DNA from 2 places in the Bradyrhizobium ontarionense genome. Region 1 is predicted to be linked to the other one. Evidence: predicted binding sites of a transcription regulator. Region 1 holds the regulator's gene; the other holds the start of a gene.
The links. Region 1 encodes LexA, which represses DNA repair genes until DNA is damaged. Its sites were predicted from a motif close to TGTTCNNNNTGTGTTCNG; they were not measured.

Region 1 (5,945 bases):
ACAGATCTCAATTGCTGTTCGAGCAGGCGCTGAGCTGCGTCTACAATCCAAAGCACATCGCGGTGAAAACGCCGATCGGCCTTGCCGACTATCTGTCACTCCCGCACGCGCTGGTGACGCTGACCAACAGCCTGCAGGGCTGCCTGGAGGCAGCGCTCGATGAGATCGAGACCGAGCTCAACGTGGTCTCGGCCTCCTCGGAATTCCTGAGCGTGCTGGCGACGGTGGCCGCCTCACCCGTGATCACGACGATACCGACCCGGATGGCAAGGCTCTACGGGCCGCGCTTCGGGCTGACGCTCTGTCCCACGCCGTTGAAGCTGCGGCTGCCGGCGGTCTCGATGGTCTGGCCGCTGCAGCTCGATCGTGACGCAGCCTCGGTCTGGCTGAGAAACGCGGTCGCGGATATCCTGCACACGACCGAGCGCGCCGCCTGTCGCGCCACTGCAGGATAGCGCTTCGAGATGAGCTCTCTCCATCACATCATGTCCGGCCGCGCGCGGCTCGCAGCCGAGGTGGCGGGCCGCGGTGATCCCGTCGTGTTCCTGCATGCCGCCGTGTTCGACCGCAGCATGTGGCGGGCGCAGATGGTGGGCATAGCGAAGACCCACACGGCCATCGCCTATGATCGGCGCGGCTTCGGCGAGACGGTCGCCGATGGGAAAGATCATTCCCCGGTGGCTGATCTGCTTGCCGTCATCGATGCGCTCGCCGAGGGCGGGCCGGCAACGCTGGTCGCCTGCTCGCAGGGCGGCCGCATCGCGTTCGATTTCGCGCTTCGCTATCCGTCTCGAGTCAACGCGCTCGTGCTGATCGCGCCCTCCATCAGCGGCGCACCGGAGCCGGTGTACCCGCCTGCGATCGAGGCGTTGATGGCTGCGCTCGCCGCCGCCGAGTCGGCCCGCGATTGGGATCGGGTGAGCAGCATCAAGGCGCATCTCTGGGTCGACGGCCCGCTGCAGCGCGAGGGCCGTGTCTCGGGCGGGCTCCGGCAGATGTTTCTGGAGAAGAACGCAGCTGCGCTGCGTGCGCCCGCGGCGGGTGCGAACCTCGACGTGACAGCCGCCTTCGCGCAGCTCGGCGACATCGCCGCGCCGTCACGCGTGATCTGGGGCGACCTGGACTTTCCTCATATTCAGGAGCGAAGCCGCCTGATCGCAGCAGAGATGCCGAACGGATCGGGTCACGAGCTGACCGGAACGGCGCACCTGCCGAGCCTGGAGCGGCCGCACGAGGTGACCGAGCTGATCGCAGGGTTTCTCGCCGGATCGTGAGACCCGTGCCGCAACGGCGAGCCCCCGGCAGCCCCAACTGGCGGAGTCGCGCAGGTACGGCGGATCCGGCAGGCGTCGATGAACTGGCGGCAGACCGTTACGGCTTGGCCGCACCGCGCGCATTCGGTTAGAAGGCTGGTCTTTCGACTCGTTCGTCTCCGTCCGAAGGAACTCCCATGGCCCTGATGCCGGTGTCCGATGCGTTGGCCGCGGTGCTCGCGGGCGCCGCGCCGCTGCCTGAGGAACTGGTGGCCCTGGATGAGGCCCATCACCGGGTGCTGGCGCGCGACCTGGCGGCGCTGCGGACGCAGCCGCCCGAGGCGATGTCGGCGATGGACGGCTATGCGGTGCGGACGGCCGATGCCGATCGCGTCAAGGCGCGGCTGAAGGTGATCGGCGAGGTCGCTGCCGGCCGGCCGTTCGATCGCGCCCTCGGCCCCGGCGAGGCCGCCCGCATCTTCACCGGCGGCGTCGTGCCCGACGGCGCCGACGCCGTCGTGATCCAGGAGGACACGGTCGCCGACGGCGACCACGTCGTGATCACGGAAGCCGCGATCAAGGGCCGCCACATCCGCCCGGCCGGCGTCGACTTCAAGCAAGGCATGGTGCTGCTCGAGGGCGGCCGCCGGCTCAGCGACCGCGACCTGTCGCTGGCCGCCAGCATGAACCACCCGGCCCTGCCGGTCCGGCGCCGGCCGAAGGTGGCGCTGCTCGCCACCGGCGACGAGCTGGTGATGCCGGGCTCGACGCCGGGCCCGGGCCAGATCGTCTATTCCAACGGTTATGCCCTGCGCGCGCTGGTGCGCAGCGAGGGTGCGATAGCAGTCGATCTCGGCATTGCCGCGGATACGCTTGCCGCCACCGTCGCTGGCATCCGCCGCGCCCGCGAGGCCGAGGCCGACATCCTGATCACCACCGGCGGCGCCTCGGTCGGCGACCACGACCTGGTCAAGCAGGCGCTCGACGCCGAGGGCGTCGACATGGCGTTCTGGAAGATCGCGATGCGGCCGGGCAAGCCGATGATGCACGGCCGGCTCGGCGGCGTCAGGGTGATCGGACTGCCGGGCAATCCGGTCTCGTCCTATGTCTGCGCCATGCTGTTCCTGGTGCCGCTGATTCGCCGCCTGCTCGGCCGCGCGCAGCTTCATCTGCCGCGCGAGACCGCGCTGCTCGGCCGCGAGCTCGGCGCCAACGACGTGCGCGAGGACTATCTGCGGGCGCGCCTCGAGGAGCGTCCCGACGGCACCCTGATCGCGACCCCCGTGACCCAGCAGGACTCCTCGTTGCTGGGGAATCTCGCGCTGTCCCAGGCGCTTGTGATCCGTCCGGCGTTTGCGCCCAAGGCTGCGGCTGGCAGCCGTTGCGAGATCATGCGCCTGCCGGACTGAGCCCGCGGTCCCCCCGGCAAAGCCCGGCCTGTTCATCATAATTTAAGGATTGCGGAACACACATCGAACATATAGTGTCCGTTCATGATTTGTTTTTAGTATGTTGCGGGCGCCGCGAATTACGGATCGTCCGACATCCATGCGCTCACGGACTCTTCGCCAAGATTCAGAGCCTACGGATTTCAGACGACATCAAACTGGGGACCAAGTCGAGATGCTGACGCGCAAACAGTACGAACTTCTGCGGTTCATCAACGAACGGCTCAAGGAAGCCGGCGTGCCGCCGTCCTTCGACGAGATGAAGGATGCGCTCGACCTGCGCTCGAAGTCCGGCATCCACCGCCTGATCACCGCGCTGGAAGAGCGCGGCTTCATTCGGCGGCTGCCTAATCGCGCTCGCGCCATCGAGGTGATCAAGCTGCCCGAGCTGTCGCAGGCCGCCAACAACCGCCGCGGCTTCACGCCGTCGGTGATCGAAGGCAATCTCGGCAAGGTGCGAACCTCGACACCTGCGCTCGACGATGGCGAACGCCCCGTGGCGGTGCCGGTGATGGGCCGCATCGCCGCAGGTACGCCGATCGAGGCGCTGCAGACCCGCAGCCACACGATCAGCGTGCCTGCCGACATGCTCGGCAATGGTGATCACTATGCGCTCGAGGTGCGCGGTGATTCGATGGTCGATGCCGGCATCCTCGACGGTGACATGGCGCTGATCCAGCGCAACGAGACCGCCGACACCGGCGACATCGTGGTGGCGCTGATCGACGACGAGGAGGCGACGTTGAAGCGCTTCCGCCGCCGCGGTGCTTCGATCGCGCTGGAGCCTGCCAATACCGCCTATGAGGTGCGCATCCTGCCGCCCAACCGGGTGAAGATCCAGGGCAAGCTGGTCGGACTCTACCGCAAATACTGACGCGCATCGCAACGTCGCGCACGCGATCTGCGATCGCGGCGCGGACTCCTGCGTCTGGAAGCGATCATCGCTCTGCGAAATGCACCGAAGGATGTGCAACGCGGCATACTCAAACGCTTGTGATCGTGCGCGACGGCACGCCGCGCAGATCAGCGCAGAATTGCCGCGAAGCACGCGCTAACATCACCATCGATGTCCACTCTGATAGAGGCCTGCGCCTGTCCGGGGGGAAGCGTGGGTCGGCTATCTCTCAACGAGGAGCGATCCGATGTGTGACTACAGCCTCCATGCCGTTGCGTCCCGCCCCGCCAAAGTGGGCGAGACGCTGGTGTCGACGATGTTCCGCGGCACCGCGACCCGCGGCTTCGCCTCGGAAAGCGAGCCGAACGTCGCGGTCTGCATGCTGCCCGGCACCGAGCTCGCCTTTGCCGAGGATGTCCGCTACGACAGCCGCTGGCTGTGGACCCGGACGATCCGCGAGCGCGTCGCCAAGTTCAACGCGATCGAGAAGCACATTCCGGATCGCCACCACGATGCCATCGAGTTCGCCGACGGCCGCCATGTGCTGGTGACGCAGCTCTGCGAAGGCCAGCGCGTCACCGTGCTGCAACTGCCGGTCACCAGGCAGCCGGCCGAGCGCCGCCCCGATGTCGTCGAGGGGACCGGTTCGAATCCGACCACGCCGATACGCCGCATCAGCATCACGTGAGCTGATCGCGTCTGCGGGATGAACTAATCCTCCACGCCCTGCTCCAGCTCCGGCGGCGTGGCGTCCTGCACGCGTGCCGATGGCGCTCGCGGCGCCAGCGTCGGTTCGAATTCGACCGCCTCCGACGGCGCCGGCCACCATGGGCGGTCGGTGCCAACGGCGCGCGCGGGGGTGACAACAAAGTCGTTGCCGTGCCGCGTCAGCATCAGCGTGCCCTGCTGCTGCAGGCGCTGGCGATCGACCACGGCGGCCGCGCAGGAGACTGGCGCCGGACGCGCGGTCACGACCAGCGCGGCGCGCGCGCAATCGTCCGCGACTGCGTCGGGGCGCAGCGCCATCGCGACGAAGCGGCCGTCCGCCGACGCTGCGACGCAGCCGGCCTCATCGCAGGACACGCCGTCGCCGAGCGATGAATCGGCCGGTGCGCGCGCATCGGCATCGGCGGCGAGCCATTCCTTGACGACGAAGACGTCCTTGCCGGTGCGCATCACATGCAGCCGTCCGTCGCCGCCGCGCACCGCGACGGCGCGCCCGTCACCCGAGATCAGGATATCCGGCAGCGGCGTTGCGCCCGCCCAGACCGTCGCCACCGCCAGCACGACGGCGCCCGACCAGCGCAATGGCGTGCGCAGCAGCCCGAACAGAATGAGCCCGAGACTGGCCAGGACCATCGGCCCGATGCCGAACGCCGTGATGCGCCCAACCGCGCCGGGCAAGGCCGCAACCCACCGCGTCACCGCGATCATCCAGTCGATGCCCCAGCCCATCAGCGACCAGAACGGGCCGTCGAGGCCGAACGGCGCCGCCAGCAGGCCGAGCAGGCCTGCCGGCATCACCAGCGCCGAGACCACCGGCATCGCTGCGAGATTGGCCAGCACGCCATAGGGCGTGATGCGGTGGAAGTGGAACGCGGCATAGGGCGTGGTCGCCAGTCCCGCCACCAGCGAGGCCATCAGCAGCATCGCGATCTCGCGCCCGCCCCACAGCGCGATGCGCTGCGTCGCCGAACTGTCGGGTGTCGCCAGCAGCCGCGGCAGCCCGAACTGCACCAGCGCGACGAGGCCGAGCGTGGCCGCAAAGGACATCTGGAAACTCGGATGCACCAGCGCCTCCGGTGCCGCGACCAGCACGATCATCGCGGCCACCGCGAGCGTGCGAAAGGTGATGGCGCGGCGATCGACCATGACCGCGATCAGCACCACCGCCGTCATGAAGAACGACCTCTGGGTCGCGACCTCCGCGCCCGACAGCAGCAGATAGAAGGCGGCCGCGACCAGCGCCGCCGCAGCCGCCCATTTCTTGATCGGGTGGCTCACCGTCAGGCCCGGAATCAGCGCGAGCAGCGCCCGCATCGCGAAGAACACCACGCCGGCGACCACCGCCATGTGATAGCCGGAGATCGACAGCACGTGGCCGAGGCCGGAGATGAACATCGCGTCGTTCACGTCCGGTGTGATGGCATCGCGCCGCCCGGTCAGGAGCGCGGTCGCGATCGCGCGCTCATCGCCACCGAGACGCGCGCGGATGCGCGCATCGATCGTATCGCGCAAACCCTGCATGATCGCGGCATAGCGCAGGCCGGGCCCCGCGGCCTGCGGCGGCGCCACCGTGGTGATCGCCCCGGTCACGAAGCCGGAGGCACCGATGCCCTGGAAGAAGAT
Region 2 (5,945 bases), 4.1 Mb from region 1:
CGTTCTGACGGGGTATCGGACGTAGGCGCTGTCCTTCCAATCAGTCGCTACCGATCAATCCTTGCGGTTGTTGGCCGCGAGCTGCTCCTTGAGCGCCGCAAGCTTGGCGAACGGCGAGTTGGGATCGACCGGCCGGTCGCGATCCCTGCCACCGCCGCTCGACGCATAGGGCCGCAGCGCCGGGCCGCTGTCGCGCTTGTCGCGACCACCACCCTTGCCGAAGTCGCGGCCGCCGCGTCCCTCGCGATCGCCACCGAACTTGCCACCCTTGTTGCGATCGCGGTTCTGCTCGCGCCCCTTGGCGTCTTGATCGCGGCGGGGCCCACGGTCCTCGCGCGCCGGCGCGGCCGCAGTTGCCGCGGCCGCAGCCTCTCCGCCCTCACGCGGGCCCTTGCGGAAGTCCTTGCCGAACTCCTTGACCCGGTCGCGACGGCCTTGGCCGCGATTGCGCTCGCGCGTCTCACCCTCGGCCGGAGCCGCGCCCGTGGCCGCCTGCTCGCCGCCAGCAGCCTGCTGCCCACGCTCGTGCTGCGGGCGATGGTGCCGGTTACGCTGATGGTGCTCATGCCGGGGCCGCCGCTCCTCGGAACGGCCGCCGGGGCGCCAGACCTCGACCAGAACCGGCTCGGCAGCCGCAGCGACAACCGGCTCGGCAGCGACAGCCTCGGCACCGACAGCCTCGGGGGCGGCATCGCCCGCACTTGCGGCGTCGGCCGGTGCCGCCTCAGCGGCCTCCGGCTGCGGCGCATCAGCGGCGACAGGGTCCTCGGTAACCGGCTCTGCAGCGGTCTCAGCGGCCACAGCCTCGGCGGAGACCGCCTCCGCAGCGGCCTCGACCACGGGAGATTCGTCCGCTGGGGTCGGCGTGACGAAGTCCACGGTCGGCAGCGTCGCCAGGGTCGATACCGGCGCGGGCTCATCAGCTTCTTGCGCACCAGTCTCCGGCGCAGCGACCTGCTGCTCGGTCACATCAGCAATCGCGTCTTCCGCCACTGTCGGAACCTGCTCGCCGACCGGCTCACCAGCGGTCCCTGCGACGTCGTCGCCTGGCGCCGCATCGGCCGCCACGGCTTCGGCCGGCCCGGCCTCTGCCGGAGAGGCCTCCACCGGCTTTTCAACCGGCTTGGGCGGCAGCGGCGGCCGCTTGTCCATGCGATAGCCGAGCGCGCGCAGGATCGAGGCGAAGTCCTCGCCAGCCGAGCCGGTGAGCGAGGTCATCGCCTGGGTCACGACGAAGCCGCGGCCATCGAAGGCGCCGGCCGGCTTCTCGCCGGACGCATTCTCGCGCCAGGCCAAAGCAGGTCGAATCAGATCAGCGAGGCGCTCCAGAATGTCGACGCGCACCGCGCGCTCGCCGGCCTGCTTGTAGCCGAGCACGCGATAGGCGTCGCGCGGCAGCGCCTTGTCGACCGGGAAGGAGGTGCGGCCGGAGCTCGCCAGATGCTGCGCGCCGGTCAATGCCGACATGTCGACATTGGCCTGCTTTTCCGCCCACAGCAACGCGGCGAGCGCGCGGGCGGCAGGCTTGAGCAGCGCCGGGACGTAGATGTGATACGCACCGAAGCGGACGCCATATTTGCGCAAGGTGGCGCGCGAGGGCTGGTCGAGATCCTTCATCTCGTTGGCGATTTTGGTGCGCTCGATGACGCCGAGCGCCTCCACCAGCTGGAACGCGATGCCGCGCGCTATGCCGGTGATATCTTCGGCCTTGGAGAGCTCGAACAGCGGGCCGAGCAGCTTTTCGACATGCGTCTTCAGCCACAGATCGAGCCGCGCCTGGACCTTGTCGCGAGCCGCCCCCGTCAGCCGCTCGTCGGCGATGATGCGCAGGCGGGGATGCAGCGCGTCGTCGGCTGCGACCAGCTTGGCCACCGCGTCGCCGGTCCAGCGGATGGTGCCGTCGGCGGTGAGCACGACATGCTCGTCCGGCGCGTTGGACAGTTTCTCGGCACGCGCCTCGATCTCGCCGGCCAGGGCTTTCTGGGCCGCGGCCTGCAGGGCCTTGGCCTCGGAGCCGGCTTCAGCGGCGTCGGGCGCGAAGGTGAATCCATCCAGACGGCCGATCGCGTGCCCTTCAACGATGACTTCGCCGGTCTTGCCGATTTCCGTATTCAAAACACTGTTCTCCCGCAGGCGCCGCATCAATACACTGGTACGGCGATCAACGAAACGCTCCGTAAGCCGTTCATGAAGGGCGTCTGACAATTTATTTTCAAGCTCGCGGGTAATCCCCTGCCAATGATCGGGGTCCCGCAGCCAATCTGGCCGGTTGGCGACGAAGGTCCAGGTGCGAATTTGTGCAATCCGCCCCGACAGCGTGTCGATGTCGCCGTCGACGCGGTCGGCCTGATCGACCTGAGCTGCATACCACGCATCCGGAATCCGCCCTTTCTGCATGAGGAAGCCGAACAGCGTGGTCACGAGCTCGGCATGGGCCGCCGGCGACAGCTTGCGATAGTCCGGGATCTGGCAGGCCTCCCATAGCCGCTCGACGGCCGTGGCACCATGCGCCATGTCGCGCACCTCGGTATCGCGTGCCGCGTGATCGAGCACGCGCAGGTCCTCGGCGATCGGCGCGCGCGTCAGCACCTCATGCCCGGGCGCCAGCGCCAGCGACACCTGCAGCGCGCTGAGGCTCGAGAAATCCAGCCGTGAATTGCGCCATTGCAGCATCTTCACGGAATCGAAGGTATGGTTCTGCAGCGCGTTGACCAGCTCGGGCTCGAATGGCGCACAACGACCGGTGGTGCCGAAGGTGCCGTTGCGCGTGGCACGGCCGGCGCGACCCGCAATCTGCGCAAATTCCGACGGCGTCAGGCGGCGGAATTGATAGCCGTCATATTTGCGGTCGGATGCAAAGGCGACGTGGTCGACGTCGAGATTGAGCCCCATGCCGATTGCGTCGGTGGCGACGAGGTAGTCGACGTCGCCGTTCTGGAACATCGCCACCTGGGCATTGCGGGTGCGCGGCGACAGCGAGCCGAGCACGACGGCGGCGCCGCCGTGCTGGCGGCGGATCAGCTCGGCGATGGCGTAGACCTCGTCGGCGGAGAAGGCGACGATGGCGGTCCGCCGCGGCTGCCGCGTGATCTTGCGGTCGCCGGCGAATTCGAGCTGCGACAGCCGCGGCCGGGTCACCGTGGAGACGCCGGGCAGCAGCCGCTCGATGATCGGGCGCATGGTCGCAGCCCCAAGCAGCAGCGTCTCATCGCGGCCACGACGGTTCAGAATGCGGTCGGTGAAGACATGGCCGCGCTCGAGGTCAGCCGCGATCTGGATCTCGTCGACAGCGAGGAACGAGACGTCGAGATCCCTGGGCATCGCCTCGACGGTGGAGACCCAGTAGCGCGGATTCTTCGGCTTGATCTTCTCTTCGCCGGTGATCAGCGCCACCGTCTCCGGTCCGGTGCGGTCCAGGATCTTGTTGTAGACCTCGCGCGCGAGCAGCCGCAGCGGCAGGCCGATGATTCCGGAAGAATGCGCGAGCATGCGCTCGATCGCCAAATGAGTCTTGCCGGTGTTGGTCGGGCCGAGCACGGCGGTGACGCCGCTTCCAGGAGCGCGGTCGGAGGTGCGCTCGAAAGGCGAAGCAACCGAAGAAGACGAAAAAGCCATTCGTTAAATTTGGGTCTCGAAGCCGGCGTTGCACGCGCGCCGTTCACGCGCGATGGATGCGGAATTGTCGTGTGTCTGGAGAGGCTGCGATGCTTACCCCTGTCTCACATTGTGACGCATATAGTGCTGCTGCTTAAGCTTCGGAACGCCTTGAGAACGAATCGCGCCCGAATCGCTGACTCCATGGTCTTTCCGCTTCGTTCACCGCAACATCTCGCGCCCGGCTATTATGCTAGCACTAGATCAAGTTTTTGCGGGCTCGACAAGCAACGCTTTCGCGATGGAACCAGCAGGCCTTTTGGCGAGGTCCGAGTCGAATCAGAATCAGCGCAGAGTCAAACAGATTCGCGCGGGGGCTGACGGCGTCAACGCAGCGCGCCAGGACACCGCCATTCCGGGACGCGCGCCGCGCGAACCTGGAATCTCGATGTGAGAGACAGCTGTTCAGGACAGCAAACGTCGCATGACACGCCACGACCTCTGGATTCCAAGGTTCAGCCCTGCGGGCTGTCACGGAATGACACCGGCGGAGGCAACAGGCGACTTTATGGAATACGGCTACTGCGTCTTGGCGACGTGAGGCGTGGCCTGCGTGACGAAGGAGGTCGCCTCCAGCATTGCGGTTCCCAACGGCGTCGGGATCACCATCTTGAACGGCACCAGGACGCGCGTGCCGGCGATCGGCACGAGGAAGATTTCCATGTTGCGGGCCTGGGCCAGATATTTGATGACCGGCCGGTCCGGGATGTAGCCCGCGATCGGCGTGAAGTAGACGGCGCAGACCAGCGCCGGACCGCGATAGCCCTTGTCCGCCTTGACGTTCTCCATGCGCTTGTAGTCGAGCTTGAGCTCGTAGCGCATGCGGCCGTCGAACACCGGCGCGGCGCCACGGCAGGATTCCGGCGCGAATAACTCGCCATTGCCGGGGACGCGGACCAACGACGCCGTCATCGGATCGAGCACGCCGCGCTTGTGTGCGTCGGTGACCGGAATGCGGTTGGGATCGACCGGCGGCTCCGGCTCGATGCCGAAATCCTTCACATTCCCGTTCAGGAGATTGATGTGAATCTGCTCCGACTTCTTTCCGGCCGTGGTCGAGGCCTGATAGCTCTGCCCGACCAGCGCCCCGTTGACCACGCGGCCCTGCGCCGCGCCGCTGCCTGAGCCCTGCGAGAAGCTCTTGAGCAGGCCCGCGGTGCCGCCCTGCGCCGAGGCGCCATATTGGTCGTCGCCGATTTCGACCGCCCAAGTGCCCTTGCCGACTGGAATGCCGGCCAGGGAGGCCTCATATTGCGCGTCGAGCCTGGCCTGGGCTTGTGCGGCCCGAGGCGGCACCAGAACCAACAGGCAGAGGACAGAGCCGGCCGCAACCAGGCCGCGGGAAACGAATGAGGGAGCCGAGGTGATGGTCACGTGAGGGATGATCCTACCGATCCGCCTGCCTGCCGCGCATCGGACCAGTCCGGCGCGCCGTCCTTGCTACTTAAGCCAAAAACGCCTTCGAACAACGCGAACCGTCCGACGATGGCGGTTTGTCCAGCGCTTTGCGCCTGAACGGCACCTGGATCAGTCGCCCACGCTCCCGCTCGAACATACCGCCATTCTGGCGTGCGGGGCCGCTCGACCGGACACCCTTCATCGTGCCTGAATACGCCCTTTATATGGTCTAAACTACCGGCTATACCGTTGATTAGACGCTCGCTTTCGGCTCCGCGGCGGTTTTGGGCCGAACCTCGCAGCAGGCCCACCGCGCCGTCTGCGGGAAATCCTGCCTCCGCCGGCCACCAGGACCGCCGTTGGCAGAGGCCTTCAAAACGGTGGCCTTCAAAACCTTGACGAAAAGCCGCATCCCCCCTATACGACCGCATCTCCCAGAGAAGAGCTGGACGAGTTTTGGACCCCCGCGGCCCGCCGACACAGGCGGACGAAGGGTGCGGGGATGAGAGAGGATTTATTGCCATGTCGCGGCGCTGTGAACTGACGGCCAAGGGCCCCCAGGTTGGCCACAAGGTGAGCCACTCCAACATCAAGACCAAGCGGCGCTTCCTGCCGAACCTGTGCAACGTGACCTTCATCTCGGATGTACTCGGCCGCAACGTTCGCCTGCGGGTCTCGACCAACGCGATCAAGAGCGTCGACCACAATGGCGGTCTCGACGCCTATCTGCGCAAGGCCAACGCCGCGACGCTGTCGCCGCGCGCGCTGGAGCTGAAGCGCCAGATCGAGAAGAAGGCGGCGGACGCCGCGCCGGTCGCCAAGGCGAGCTGACACCGCTGAGTTTCAGAGATTGACGCTGGAGCCCGGCGCGTTGCGCAGGGTTGGGGCGGAGT

Region 2: a site for LexA is predicted at 3,757-3,774, ahead of LQG66_RS24640 (helicase-related protein). Genes of this name have one in related genera too.

The regions. Positions count from the first base shown of each region.
Region 1 is NZ_CP088156.1:1,504,484-1,510,428, forward strand. Features, by position in the region: gene LQG66_RS06675 (LysR family transcriptional regulator) at 1-455, shown strand, start outside; gene LQG66_RS06680 (alpha/beta fold hydrolase) at 465-1,274, shown strand; gene LQG66_RS06685 (molybdopterin molybdotransferase MoeA) at 1,451-2,662, shown strand; gene lexA (transcriptional repressor LexA) at 2,877-3,575, shown strand; gene LQG66_RS06695 (hypothetical protein) at 3,844-4,284, shown strand; gene LQG66_RS06700 (ComEC/Rec2 family competence protein) at 4,308-5,945, opposite strand, start outside.
Region 2 is NZ_CP088156.1:5,564,569-5,570,513, reverse strand. Features, by position in the region: gene LQG66_RS24645 (RNA-binding S4 domain-containing protein) at 1-41, opposite strand, end outside; gene LQG66_RS24640 (helicase-related protein) at 55-3,615, opposite strand; gene LQG66_RS24635 (DUF3108 domain-containing protein) at 4,174-4,989, opposite strand; gene rpmB (50S ribosomal protein L28) at 5,575-5,883, shown strand.